2 regions of the Cupriavidus sp. PET2-C1 genome follow, and region 1 is predicted to be linked to the other one. Evidence: riboswitches for the same ligand, from Rfam matches in the RefSeq annotation. Region 1 holds a riboswitch; the other holds the start of a gene.
What was found. Region 1 has a riboswitch for glycine ahead of gcvT (glycine cleavage system aminomethyltransferase GcvT). Riboswitches for the same ligand answer to the same signal wherever they lie in the genome.
Positions count from the first base shown of each region.

Region 2: it holds a riboswitch for glycine, as region 1 does, so the genes downstream of both, ACX12D_RS21075 (D-amino acid dehydrogenase) here and gcvT (glycine cleavage system aminomethyltransferase GcvT) in region 1, are expected to answer to the same signal.

Region 1 is NZ_CM137259.1:4,192,486-4,199,748, reverse strand. It holds gene gcvP (aminomethyl-transferring glycine dehydrogenase) at 1-179, opposite strand, end outside; gene gcvH (glycine cleavage system protein GcvH) at 280-660, opposite strand; gene gcvT (glycine cleavage system aminomethyltransferase GcvT) at 761-1,888, opposite strand; glycine riboswitch at 1,987-2,137, opposite strand; glycine riboswitch at 2,159-2,246, opposite strand; gene ACX12D_RS19070 (glycine zipper 2TM domain-containing protein) at 2,335-2,565, opposite strand; gene ACX12D_RS19065 (UvrD-helicase domain-containing protein) at 2,794-4,890, shown strand; gene ACX12D_RS19060 (intradiol ring-cleavage dioxygenase) at 5,168-5,935, opposite strand; gene ACX12D_RS19055 (hypothetical protein) at 5,925-6,557, opposite strand; gene ACX12D_RS19050 (response regulator) at 6,990-7,263, shown strand, end outside.
Region 2 is NZ_CM137260.1:235,955-243,217, reverse strand. It holds gene ACX12D_RS21085 (helix-turn-helix domain-containing protein) at 1-880, opposite strand, end outside; gene ACX12D_RS21080 (DUF3772 domain-containing protein) at 1,318-3,756, shown strand; gene ACX12D_RS21075 (D-amino acid dehydrogenase) at 3,782-5,050, opposite strand; glycine riboswitch at 5,218-5,314, opposite strand; gene ACX12D_RS21070 (hydrolase) at 5,409-6,095, opposite strand; gene ACX12D_RS21065 (PqiC family protein) at 6,311-6,910, opposite strand; gene ACX12D_RS21060 (PqiB family protein) at 6,904-7,263, opposite strand, start outside.

The DNA of each region.
Region 1 (7,263 bases):
GCGGGGATGACGGCGTCGATCAGTGCGGCGCGGCTGTCATAGCCCAGCACCTTGAGCATGTGCTGTTGTTCGGCGTCGTCGGGGCCGATATGGCGGGAGGCGAAGGCGTCGCGCGCCTCCAGTTCGGCCAGCGTGGGCCGGGCAACTTGGGCGGCGGTCATGGGCAGCGGGGCGTTCATGGCAAGAATCTCGTGGGAGCGTGCGGCGGGTGGTCGGCCCGGTCCGCGTCGCGGCAGTCTTTATCCGTCATTCCCGTGGCGCGGGAATGACGACTTGGCATCAGGCGCCGACGTTGGCCTTATAGGCGTCGGCCGACATCAGGCCGTTCACGTCGTCGCTGTTGGCCGGCTTGAGCTTGAACAGCCAGGCGTCGAACGCGTCGGCATTGACGCTTTCCGGCGAGGCGGCGGCGGCGTCGTTGATGGCGATCACTTCGCCGGCCACCGGCGCGTAGATGTCGGATGCGGCCTTGACCGATTCCACCACGGCCAGCGCGTCGCCGGCGCCGACCGACTTGCCCACTTCCGGCAGTTCCAGGAAGACGATGTCGCCCAGCGCGTCCTGCGCGTGGTCGGTGATGCCGATGGTCAGCGTGCCGTCGGCTTCGACGCGCACCCACTCATGGGACTCGGTGTATTTCAGGTCGGCGGGGAAATTCATGGGATTGCTCCAGATTCAATTTGTTATTCAGCGCCAGCCGGGGGGTGTCGATGTTCGACGGGGTAACCGCCGGCGGGCGCGCTGTGACCGGTGCGAGCGTTCAGCTCACGAGTGCCTTGCCATTGCGCACAAACGGCAGTTTAACCACAGTCGCGGCGAGTTTGCGGTCGCGGATCTCGACCTGCACTTCGGCGCCGATGGCCACGTCGCGCGGCAGGCGGGCAAAAGCGATGGATTGGGACAGCGAGGGGCTGAAGGTGCCGCTGGTGATTTCGCCTTCGCCAGCGGGGGTGATGACCTTCTGATGGGCGCGCAGCACGCCGCCTTTTTCGCGCAGGATCAGCCCGACGAACTGCTGGGCCTGGCCGCCGGCGACCAGGGCCGCCTTGCCGGTGAAGTCGCGTTCGCTTTGCAGGTCCACGGTCCAGGCCAGGCCGGCATTGAGCGGCGAGGTGTGGATATCCATGTCCTGGCCGTACAGGTTCATGCCGGCCTCCAGGCGCAGCGTGTCGCGCGCGCCCAGGCCCGCCGGGCGCACGCCCTCGGCGACCAGCTTTTCCCACAGGCCAGCCACATTCGCAGCGGGCACCACCAGTTCGAAACCGTCTTCACCGGTGTAACCGGTGCGCGCCACCATGACTTCGCCCAGCGCGGGATCCTGCACGACCAGCGCATTGAACGGCTTCAGGGCTTCGCTGGGTTGCGTGGAGGGGAAGGCGCTCCAGACCTTGGCGCGGGCGTTCGGGCCTTGCACGGCGACGATAGCCAGCGGCTCCACGCCTTCGGGCGCGTTGTCGCCGCGGCGTGGGGTGATGGCCACGCCACTGCCGGTGGCGGCATTGCGTGCCGCGATCCACTGGATGTCGTCATTGGCCGTACCGGCGTTGACCACCAGGCGGAAGTCGTCCTCGGCGAAGAAATAGACGATCAGGTCGTCGATGACGCCGCCCTTCTCATCCAGCATGCAGGAGTACAGCGCCTTGCCCGGCGTTTGCAGCTTGTCGACGTTGTTGGCCAGAAGGCCGCGCAGGAAGGGGCGCACATTGGCGCCCTTGAGGTCGACCACGCACATGTGGGAGACGTCGAACATGCCGGCATCGCTGCGCACGGCATGGTGTTCCTCGATCTGGGAGCCGTAGTTGACCGGCATGTCCCAGCCGCCGAAGTCGACCATGCGGGCGCCGAGTGCGCGGTGGATGGCGTTGAGGGGCGTGGCCTGGAGCGTCATGGAATCCTCGGGGGAAGGCAAATCTCGGTTCGAAAACGAAAAAGGGCCATCCGCCGCAGGATTCGGCGCGCCATAGCGCTGCCAGATCCGCTGCGGCGGATGACCCCTCTGTCCTCGATACCTGAGAGATTACAAGGCGGGATCCCAATTGCTGGAAACCCTAGCCTTGCGCGCCCCTTCGGTGGGCACGCTCACCAATGCCGTCGACGGATCGATCAGTGGCGGGTGCCGCTCTCCAGAGTACGGCGTGCATCGTGTGCATGTTGCAAGCCGATCCAACCAGTCCATGGTGCCTGAGAGTTTTCGGGTGATACCCCTTCGGCGGCGCAAGATCTGCGCGCTCTCCCGGTCGGATGCGCGCAATTTACGGGAGCTCCCAGGCTTTGTCAACGCGGTCCGCGCCGACCCCGGCGCCATCGGAACGGCGCAAGGGCCGGGCGGCTCGCCTACCTCCTGCGAGGGTTGTCGGTCGTGACGTTACCGATCACGCCGCCAACCGCGGCGCCGCCGAGCGTGCCCAGTGCATCACCGCCGGTCAGCACCGCGCCGCCGACCGCGCCCACGCCGGCGCCGATCGCGGTGTTACGTTGCTTGGGAGTCATGTCGGCACAGCCGGCCATGCTCGCTACCGCGATACCGATCAAGGCGACCTTGCCCAGGGATTGCAGGGTTTTCATGATTCGCTCCAATGTATCGTGACATGCATCCGGCACGGAGCGCACACGTGCGGACATGTAAGTTAGACGGTGCCGGCATGCCCATGGATCCGGACCTTACGAAGTGTTACCTCCTCCCTGCCGAGCCACTTTCATTGCCGCAAAGGCGCCTCGGCCGCGTGTTAGCATCCACCCTCCGCCCAGCCAGCGCGCGCCTCCACGCTGCACATCCGTCACTTCCCGCCACGCATGACCCACGGACTCAACCCTGCCCAATCCGAAGCCGTTCGCTACCTCGACGGCCCCTGCCTGGTGCTCGCCGGCGCCGGCTCGGGCAAGACCCGGGTGATCACGCAGAAGATCGCCCACCTGATCGAGGACAAGGGTTTCCAGCCCAAGCACATCGCAGCGGTGACCTTCACCAACAAGGCCGCCAAGGAGATGCAGGAGCGGATCGCCAAGCTGATGGAAGGCAAGACCACGCGCGAGGGCAAGCGCATCCCCATCAAGCAGATCACGGTGAGCACCTTCCACTCGCTGGGCGTGCAGATCCTGCGCGCCGAGGCCGAGCACGTGGGCTTGAAGCCGCGCTTCTCCATCATGGACTCGGACGATTGCTTCGGCATGGTGCAGGAGCAGCTCGCCTCCACCGACAAGAAGCTGATCCGCAGCGTGCAGAGCACCATCTCGCTGTGGAAGAACGGCATGGTCGATCCCGAGACCGCCATCGCCCAGGCCGACAACCCCGACGATCACCAGGCGGCGCTGATCTACCGCAACTACGTGGCTACGCTGCATGCCTACCAGGCGGTGGACTTCGACGACCTGATCCGCCTGCCGGCTGAGCTGTTCGCGCGCAACGAAGAGGTGCGCCTGCGCTGGCAGAACCGGCTGCGCTACTTCCTGGTGGACGAGTACCAGGACACCAACGCCTGCCAGTACCAACTGCTCAAGCAGCTCGCCGGCGGCTCGCACCTGCGCGCGCCGGCCTTCACCGCGGTGGGCGACGACGACCAGGCCATCTACGGCTGGCGCGGCGCCACGCTGGACAACCTCAAGCTGCTGCAGACCGATTTCCCCGACCTGAAGGTGGTCAAGCTGGAGCAGAACTACCGCTCCACCGTGCGCATCCTGGAGGCGGCCAACGCGGTCATCTCCAACAATCCCAAGCTGTTCGACAAGAAGCTGTGGAGCGAGCACGGCATGGGCGACCCCATTGCCGTCAACCCGATGAACGATGAGGAGCACGAGGCGGAGTCGGTCGTGTTCCGCTTGTCGGCCCACAAGTTCGAGCGGCGCGCGCAATTCCGCGACTACGCCATCCTGTATCGCGGCAACCACCAGGCGCGCCTGTTCGAGCAGATCCTGCGCCGCGAGCGCATTCCCTATGTGCTCTCGGGCGGGCAGAGCTTTTTTGATAAGGCCGAGATCAAGGACATCTGCGCCTACCTGCGCCTGATCGCCAACCCGGACGACGATCCGGCCTTCATCCGCGCCATCACCACGCCCAAGCGCGGCGTGGGCAACACCACGCTGGAAGTGCTGGGCACCTTCGCCGGCCAGGCCAAGGTGTCGTTGTTCGAGGCCGCCATGATGGGCGGCATCGAAGGCAAGCTCCAGCCGCGCCAGCTGGAGCCGCTGCGGGTGTTCTGCGAGGCCATGGTGCGCCTGGCCGGGCGCGCGGCCAGCGATCCCGCCACCCAGGTGCTCGACGACATGATGGAAGGCATCCACTACGAGGCCTACCTGTACGACACCTTCGACGAGCGCCAGGCCCAATCGCGCTGGACCAACACGCTGGAATTCCTCGACTGGCTCAAGCGCAAGGGCACCAAGCCCGAGGCCTCGGGCGAGGGCGAGGAGGCCACCGGCTTCGACACCGCCGATGGCTTTGGCGACGAAGGCAAGAACCTGCTGGAGCTGACCCAGACCGTGGCCCTGATGAGCATGCTCGAAGGCCGCGAGGAAGATCCCGACGCGGTGCGCCTGTCAACGCTGCACGCCTCCAAGGGGCTGGAGTACCCGCACGTGTTCCTGGTCGGCGTGGAAGAGGGCATCCTGCCCCACTGCCGCGAAGACGAAGACATGAGCGACGAAAAGATCGAGGAAGAGCGCCGCCTGATGTATGTCGGCATCACGCGTGCGCAGCGCAGCCTGCACCTGAGCTGGTGCAAGAAGCGCAAGCGCGCCCGCGATACCTACTCTTGCGAGCCCTCGCGCTTTATCGGCGAGATGAAGCTCGAAGAGGCGCCCGCGATCAAGGACGAGACGCCCGCCATGAGCCCCAAGGACCGCCTGGCCGGGCTCAAGGCCTTGCTGGGAACGCCCGGCAAGACCTCGGCATGACCTCGGCATGACCGGCCTCGGCGGGCGTTCCGTGCCCCATCCCGGTGCCAATCGTACAAAGTCGATACATTGGCCTACAAGCGGGACATGACCCCCGCCCGATGTCTGTCTAACATCGCCAGTGCCTGGCCCGACGTATGGACCAGGCGCCGCGCCGTTTCGTCCCTTCGGAGCGGCGTGGCCGGGCAACACGCCCGACTTCTTCCCTGTTCAGCGCCTCCGCACTTGGGTACGGGGGCGTTTTTTTAGGGAATCCATCCGCCAGATCCCGTGGCCGTCAGGCGCGCGCGATGCCCAGGGTGAATTCGCCTTCCAGCGTGCCGGCCGCGTCCCGCAGGCGGCGTACCCGCAGCAGGTTGGGGCGCGTGCCGGCAATGCCGTCCTGCGCGTTTTGCACGGGCGAAGCGCCTCGCGCGCGATACGCGGCATGCTGGAGATGCACCTCGCGGCTGAGCGCATCGTCAAAGAACAGCTGGCTGGTCAGTACCTCGGTCTTGCCGAGATGGATCTTCAAGTGGATATGCACCGCGCGCGGCGCGTACCAGCCCGGGTAGATCGTCAGGAACTGCGCGGCGCCATCGGCGCCGGTGGGTTGCACGCCGCGCAGGAAGCGGGCGGGGCTGGCGGGCAGGGCGCGCATGCCGCCGCCGTCCGGGCCCGGGCCAGGGCCGTCCGCAGGTGGCGGCGGCATGCTGCCCTGGTCGTAGCCGCTGTAGCTGCCGCCGGCATCGCAATGCCAGATGCTGGCCAGCGCGCCGGCCACGGGCGTGCAGCCGCGGTCGGTGTCCACCACGCGCAGCCGGAGCCGCAGCAACTGGCCCGGCCGGCCATCGCGGATATCGCTGCGCACCAGCGCCTGGTCGATATAGAACGGGCCCTCGGTCAGGGCCGGCGTGAGCAGGCAGGCGGCAGGTTGCGCGGCGGCGTCGCCCGCCAGCCCGATCAACCCGGCACCGAGTGATCCTCCCAGTACACCACCGAGGAAGCGGCGGCGGCTGCCGCTAGCTGCGATCGGGCCTGCGAGGTCGAGGGGCTTACTGGGCATCTGGCGCTCCTTGTTGGTGAAGCCCCGCAGCGCCGGGTACGCCGAATGGGCCGTTCGCGCCGAAGGCGCAGGGCATGGGCGCCGGTCCACGGCCGGGCATGGCGCCTGCCATGGCACCGGGGAAAGGGTGGGGGCCGGGGCCGAATGCGCCCCGCGGCGCACCCGCCAGGCGGCCCTCCGGCATGTCGCGCAGGCGTTTGCGCTGGCCGGCATCCAGGCTTTCTTCAAATGCGATCCAGCGATCGCGCGCAGCGCGGCGATCCTTGTCGAGCGCGTCGTGCAGGCGGTCTTCCCGCTCCGCGCGGGCGCGCAGCGACGACTCGGGCCCCTCTGGCTGGCCGGGGCCGCCTCCTTCGCGGATAAAGCGCGCCTGCAGTTCCAGCGCGTGCGCATGCGCTTCCCGCGCCGCGTCCAGGGCGGCTTGCCATAGGGTGGCCTGGGCGGGCGTGAGCGCCAGCGCTTCGCGCAGCGATGCGGGTGCCGCCGGGCGGCCGTGGCCGGCAATTGTCTGCGGGCTGGTCTGCAGCGCGTGCGCCGGCAGCGTCAAGGCGCTGGCGCCGCACAGCACGGCAAGGGACAACAAGGAGCGGATGCGGGGCAGCAAGGCTTGGGGCTGGGTCACAAGGATTCTCCATGGAGGTCATGCGGGGAGAGGCCCGGGATTGCCAACGTGATGCCGATGGTTTCAAGCATAGCGGGGGCGCCGGGCTGCCGTGGCCTGCCGGTCAGGAACTGGCACGCACAAAAGCGGCGGGATAACGACATGCCATAGTAGAAAGGCCCGCCCGCTGTTGCTTGAGCGCTTGGTCAGCGCGCGGAAGCAATGCCGTACAAAGCGGGCCGCCGGGCGCGCCGCTTTGTATCAAGCCCGGTACAAAGCGGCCACACCCTGCCTATCAGGCCGCCGCGCCGGGCTGGTAGAGTGAATCCCTGGCGGCGGCGGCTTGCCGGGCCGCCCTGATCGGCCCCGCCAATCCGCAGCAATACCGGCCTGCCGGCGCACCAACCTGCCGCGAACGACGCGGCGAACCGCTGCAAAGCACGACGAAACCCGATGGACCATTCTCCCGCCTCGCCCCTTCATTTGCTGATCGTCGACGACGATCCGCAGATCCGCTCCATGCTGGCCGAGTACCTATCCACCTTTGGCATCGAAGCCGACGGCGCCGAAGGCGGCGCCGCCATGCGCGCCGCCATGGCCACGCGCGACTACGACCTGGTGGTGCTCGACCTCTCCTTGCGTGGCGAAAACGGCCTGACGCTGTGCCGCGAGATCCGCGAGCGCAGCGATCTGCCGGTGATCATGCTCACCGCGCGCACCGAGCTGG
Region 2 (7,263 bases), on a different replicon from region 1:
CGCCGACCGATTGCGAGAACACGCGGGTGAAATGGCTTTGATCGGAGAAGCCACAAGCCATGGCCACTTCCGCCAGGGAGAGTCCTGTTTCGCGCAGGAGCCCGCGGGCGCGCTCCAGGCGCTGGGCCGCCAGCCACTGATAGGGAGTCTGGCCGGTCGTATCCCGGAAGGCACGGGTGAAATGGCTACGCGACAGGTTGCAGGCGTCGGCGACGTCCGCAATGGACAGATCGCCATCGATCTTGGCGATCAGCATTTCCTTGGCCATCGCCACGCTGCGTTGCGACAGCAACCGGTTCGTCTTGGGCGTGGCGACGGATCCATGCCCATAGTGCTCGACGAGATAGGTCCCGATCGTGAAGCCCAGTTGATCGACGAAGAGCTTGCTGGCCATCTCGGGGTGGCTCAGTGCCGGCGCCGCCGCCTGGGCGAGATGCGCCAGTACCTGGTCTTGCTCTCCCGCCGCGCTGCGCAGCCCCAGGATGCGCGAGCGGCCTAGTTCCGCGCTGGTGCGCTCGATAAAGGTGCGGGAAATCTCCAGCAGGATGAAATCGAAATAACCATAAAAATCGGCTTTATAGTCTTCGAAGAAATTCCGGATATAGATGGAGTTTTTTTCAAATTCGTGGGTGCTCGCGCGGCGCTCATGAAACACCCGGCGGCGATGTCCCGTGCACAGCGAAACCCCCACCAGAAAGCCACGATTCGATGCCGAAGTGATAACCTGGCTCGCCTTCTCGCCGGGCGAGCTTTTGCGGAAAAACCGGATCTCGCTGCCGGCGAGATTCTGATCCTTGGAGAGCTTTTCCGCGGCGCACCCGAATGCGTCAAGCGATCCGTGGGATGGGAGCGGGATTGCGGCATTGGCGTTGACGGACATGATTTCACACAAGAATAAACCACCACCATGAAAACCCACGCCGCGGCAGCAGCGGCCAACCAGAATAGCAGAGCTTGGTTGCAGCTCGCGTGGAACTTTGGATGATACAGGTCGAGTGACGCAAGCGCCTGTTGCCAGCTGAAAACGAAGGGCGCGCGATGCCTTCTGTATAATTCACACTCGTTCAAGCCATTCTCCCGTATCAAGCGACGTGCCAATCACGCGGCATCGCCAGTAGTCCGACGGACTATTGAGCACATGCCGGCAAGATCGCCTCCCTGGCGCTCCGATCGACTCCCATCTCGATCGCCGCGCGGTCGTCCAACATCCTGATCGTCGCCCCCCGGTCATCGACCGTCTGACGAGCCATGGCAATCCACGCGAACCTGCGCGATTGCCGGCCCGGCAAGCCGATCAGCAAGGATCTTTCCCTTTCTATGAGCAAACTCCCCAGGTTCGTGCTGAGCCTTGTGCTGGTTGCGCTATTGCACCTGACCCCCAACGCATTCCCGGCCGCAGCCGCCGCAGCCGCCGTCGACACCACCTCGAACGCGGATGCGCCCGCCACCAAGCCCCCATCGCACGCGGATGCCGTTGCCGAGCTGAAACGGCTCCAGACCGAGCAGGACCGCATCAAGCAACTGGCGTCGTCGCCCACCAGCGGCACGCAGCTCGAAGGGCTGGATGACGCCATCCACCAGTTGGCAAGCGACGTCGACAAGCTGAGCGCCGCGCTCACGCCCCAGCGTGCGCAGTTGCAGGCACAGCTCGACGTGCTCGGGCCGCCACCCGCCGCCGGCACCACGCCGGAGGCCGCTGCCGTCGCACAGCAGCGGGCGGACTTGAACGCGCGCAAGGCCCAACTGGACAGCGGACTGAAGCAAGCGGCCGAGGTCAAAGGCAATGTCACCAACCTGACCGAGCAGATCGCCAAGCTGCAGCGCAGCCGCTTGAAGAACCAGCTCGCGCTGCGCTCGCCCAGCATTCTCAGCATGGCATTCTGGGAGCCGTTGTTCGCGCCAAGCCCGGAGGACCAGCAGCGGCTGAACGCGTTCAAAGGACAAGTCACCCCGTTGTGGGACCTGGCCTGGCAGCCGGGGCGGCAAGCCATCACCGCCCTGCTTCTGCTGCTTGCGATCAGCGTCTGGACCATCGGCCGACGGCTGATCGAGCGGGCGCTGGCATGGTTCTGCCTGACGCGCTTGCCCGAGAGCCGGCTGCGGCGCAGCGCACTCGCGCTTGCAACGGCACTCGCGACGGTTGCGGCGACCGCCATCGCGGTACAGGTTCTGTGTTTTGCTTTCGCCCCGCACTACGAACTGCCAGCTCAGGTGCAAGACCTGATCAGCGAACTCGGCAAGCTGACGCTGACAAGCGCGCTGATCGCGGGCCTGGGACGGGCATTGCTGTGCACGCGCCATCCCTCATGGCGCGTGCCCGCGCTAGCCGACAAGGTCGCGCTGGCGATGCGGCCTTTCCCTAGTGTCCTCGCGGGCCTGCTGCTGATCGCCGGCACACTCGAGCAACTCAACCGGACCGCGGACACAAGCTTGCAGGTGACCTTGCTAGGCCGCGGCCTGGTGTCGCTTGTGGTGGTGCTGACCATCGGCGCAGCGCTGCTGCGCGCCAACCGCGTGCGCACGAAGCTCGCCGCGGCGGGCGAGCGTCCTGAAGCGCGCTCCACCTTTGCCGGCCTGATCCACGCTAGCGTCACGATGACGGTCGTCGCCTCGCTGATGGCGCTGCTGATCGGCTACATCACGTTCGCGCGCTTCCTGACCTACGAGCTTGTCTGGATCGACATCGTCCTGTGCAGCTTGTACCTGTTGACGCAACTGACCCGCGACGTCTGCGAAAGCGTGTTCAGCGCGCACCATCCAAGCGGCAAGGTCATCAAGCAGTTGTTCGGACTCGGGGACAGCCATCTCGCGCAGGCGTCAACGGTGCTGTCGGGGATCGGCACCAGCCTGCTGCTCCTGGTGGCTGTCATCGCGCTGCTGACCGGCGGCTTCGGCACCACGCCGAGCGACCTGCTCAACAGCCTGCTGACGATGCTCGGCGGCGAGCGGCTGCGCAGCCTCAACATCATGCCCGACCGCATCCTGAACGCGGTCATCGCGCTCTCGGTCGGCACCTACCTGCTGCGCTCGGTGCGGCGCTGGCTGGACGCTGAACTCTTGCCGAAGCTCGGCATGGAGGCGGGCCTGCGCGCATCGCTCATCACGTTGTTCAGCAACATCGGCTATGTGCTGATCGTATTGCTGACGCTGTCGCTGCTGGGCGTCAGATGGGAAAACCTGGCCTGGATCGTCAGCGCGCTGTCCGTGGGCATTGGCTTCGGCCTGCAGGAGATCGTCAAGAACTTCGTGTCGGGGCTCATCCTGCTGACCGAGCGCCCGGTGAAGGTCGGCGACATGGTAAGCATCGGCGGCGTGGAGGGCGACATCAAGCGCATCAACGTGCGCGCGACGGAGATCCTGCTGGGCGACCGCTCGACCGTGATCGTGCCCAACTCGCAGCTGATCTCGCAGAACCTGCGCAATGTAACGATGAGCAACAGCACGCAAGGCGTCGCGACGCTGCTGCTCACCTTCCCGTTGAACATCGATCCCGAACAGGTGCGCGAACTGCTGCTCGACTCCTATCGGGAAAATGAGGCGATCCTCGACAAGCCCGCGCCATCCGTCACGTTCAGCCAGCTGGCGCCGAACGGAATCACGCTTAGCGTGACGGGCTACGTCGGCAGCCCGCGGATCGCCACCGCGACCAAGAGCGACCTGCTGTTCGAGATACTGAAGCGGCTGCGCGCGGCCGATATCTCGCTGTCGGTCCCGCAGACGTTGCGGGTGGAGAATATGGCCGCGCTTGGCGCGTAACGCGTCCGGCCCCTTACGCGGCCCGTTACGGAGTCACCAGCGCCACCGAGTCCTGCACGCCATGCGCACGCCTGGCGCCCATGGCTTGCTGCACCACATCGCCGATCATGTCCGCGGTGACCGCCGACAGCGTCCATCCCAGGTGACCGTGGCCGGTGTTGTAGAACACGCAGGGCGCACGGCCCCGGCCCACGCGCGGCAGCATGGTAGGCATCATCGGCCGCAGGCCGGCCCAGGGCACCACGCTGCGCGTGCTGACGCCGGGGAAGCACTGGTTGACCCAATCCACCAGCGGGCGGATGCGGTCGGCGCGGATGTCGCGGTTGTAGCCGTTGAACTCCGCCGTGCCCGCCACGCGGAAGCGGTCAACGCCCAGGCGGCTGGTGACCAGCTTGGTTTCGTCGTCGAGCAGGCTCACGATGGGCGCGGCCGCCTGGCTTTGCGCGTCGTTCAGGTTGACGGTGATCGAATAGCCCTTGACCGGATAGATGTTGACGCGGTCGCCAAGGCTGGCCGCCAGCGCCCGGCTGGCCGTGCCGGCACAGACGACCACGCCGTCGAACATGCGCGATTCGGCCTGCTGGCCGTCGCTGCTGACGATGGTGACCTGCCGGCCATCGGTGCTGACCGACTGGACATCCTGGTTGTACAGGCAACGCACGCCCAGGCGGTCGATGGCCGCGGCCATGCCGCTGGTGAACTTGTGGATGTCGCCAGTGGAGTCGCTCTGGGTGAAATAGCCGCCGTAGTACTGCCCGGCCAGGGTCGGCTCGATGGCGCGCATTTCTTCCGGCGTGACAGCGTGGCGCTCCAGCCCGCCCTCGGCCAGCAGCTTGGACACCCTGCCGGCATGCTCGAAACCCGCCTTGTCGCGATAGATATGGAGGATGCCTTCCTTCTTCAGGTCGAAATCGATGCCTTCGGCCGCCGCCCAGGAGAACAGGTGGTCGCGCGCGGCAATCGCCAGGCGCGTGGTCTCGATGGTGTTCTTGCGGTAATGGGGAATGGCGGCGATGAACTCGGCGAACCAGGACAGCTTGTGCCAGCTCGGGCGCGGGTTGACCAGCAGCGGCGCATCGCTCTTGAGCATCCACTTGATGCCCTTGAGGATGGTGGACCAGTGTGTCCAGACTTCGGCGTTGGAAGCGGAAAGCTGGCCGCCGTTGGCGAACGAGGTTTCCATGGCGGCATAGCGGTGCTTTTCGAGCAGGGTGACCGAGAAACCGCGTTTGGCGAGCGCGTAGGCAGTGGTCACGCCGGTGATGCCACCACCGATAACGGCAATTGTTTTCATCTCTATGGTTCCAGGACGTCGGATGGGAGCCTCTTGCGCGGCATGCGCAAAAGACGCCCCCTCTGTCCTTGACCTGAGAGATTCACGATACGCCACTTTGGGGTGGCGGGGATCGCTTGCTCCTTCGGTACCGCCGGCTGACGAGCGCCGGGGTTCTTCAGAGTTCAAACGTGATACCGGTCCTTTTGCCTGAGAGTTTCCGGGGCGGTTGCTCCTTCGGCGCTGCCCGGCGCTTGGCCAGGCAGTCTCTCCCGATATCACTTTGCATGCCGCCGGGTAATACCAGGTGGCATGGCTCGGAACTTTAGCACTAGTCTGACTGCCTGGGGAAGTTCCCTGCGGGTTCAGGCCACGAATTTCAGCGGGCCGGCACCGGCGCGAGGGACTCGTGCGGCGTGGCGGTGCGCTGCGCGGCCTTGTGCACCATGGTGTAGGCATAGTCCACGCCCATGCCGTAGGCGCCCGAGTGTTCCTTGACCAGCTTCATCACGGCGTCATAGGTGTCGCGATGGGCCCAGTCGCGCTGCCATTCGAGCAGCACCTGCTGCCAGGTCACCGGCACCACGCCGGCCTGCACCATGCGCTGCATGGCGTAGTCGTGCGCTTCCTTGCTGGTGCCGCCGGAGGCGTCGGCCACCATATAGATCTCGTAGTCGCTGTCGTGCATCGCGGACAGCGCGAAGGTGGTGTTGCAGACCTCGGTCCACAGGCCGGCCACGATGATCTTCTTGCGGCCGTTGGCGGCCAGCGCGTCGCGCACCTTCTGGTCGTCCCACGAGTTCATCGAGGTGCGTTCCAGCGTCTGCTGGCCGGGGAATACGTCAAGCAGTTCGGGGTAGGTGTAGCCGGAGAAAGACTCGCTCTCCACCGTGGTGATGGTGGTGGGGATATTGAAGATCCTGGCCGCCTTGGCCAGCCCGACGGCGTTGTTTTTCATCGCCTGGCGGTCCATCGACTGCACGCCGAAGGCCATCTGCGGCTGGTGGTCGATGAAGATCAGCTGGCTGTTTTGCGGGGTCAGGACTTCGAGCTTGGCGTTGGTCATGATTTCTCTCTCCTTGGCTACTTGGCTATTTGGCAACTTGGCTACATGGTTGAATTATTTAGAACGTCGTCGTTGGCGTCGATCCGTCCATGGGTTGAACTTTATGGCAGAGCCGGCCGTCGATGTGATGAATCCGTCGGATAAGTTGTTCAATTTTATTGATCTATATTTTGAGGCACCAGGCGATGCGCCACAGACGCCACGCCGCGCGAGACTCACAGCCGTAGCGAGCGCACAGCCGCCGCGATATCGGCAGCGGCGTTGACCACGACCTGCTGATAGCCAGCGACAACGCCATCCACGCCACCCGGCGCGGCCAACTCCGCCCGTGTGTGGCCCACCGTCACCTTGCCATCGGGCAATCGGCGCACGGTCCAGTTGACGATGGCGCTGACGCGTTCGTCGATCTGGGCATCGATCTGCACCACTTCCGCGCTGACGCGGTAAAGCGGCTCCGCGCCGGACCTGCCATGCTGGTAGGCATCGACCGCGCCCAGGCTGGCCTGCAATCGCTGGGACAGCGCGTCGCGAAACTCATCCGGCAGCGATGCCGACCAGCGATCCTGCGCCAATAGCCTGAGCCTGCCATTGCCGTCGCTCAGGACAAGATTGACCCGGTTGACGCGCTCCGGCACGCGAACGGGCACCACTTCGATCCACACAGGCGCCGCGGCCTGGCTGGGCGCTGGCGTGGCCGCCGGCAGCGACAACGTGTAGTACCGCGCCTGCGGCGAAGCACAGCCGGCCAGCGCAGCAGCGGCAAAGGCGATCACCGCGCCCGCGGCCAGCCGCGGCGGATTGAAGCGCCTCACCATGGTGCCTCCTGCCCCGTCTTGCCGCGCACCACGGCTTCCGGGTGCCCTTCCAGATAATCGGTCAAGGTGCGCAGCGAGATGGCGGTGCGCGTCAACTCCTGCAGCATGCGGCGCGCGTCTTGCTGCATCGGCGCGTTTGCGTCGAGCGCGCCATTGGCCGCCTGCAGTGTCTGGTGCGCGTCCCGCAGCACGGTGGCGACTTGCGGCATCACGTCGCCATTGACCTGGGTCACCAGCTTGTCGGCGTTGCTCAGCATCTTGTCCAGTGACGCCATCGTGGTCCGGAGGTCCTGGCCGATCTGCTCAAACGGCACCTTGTCCAGCTTGGAGACGATGTCTCCCAACTTGGTCTG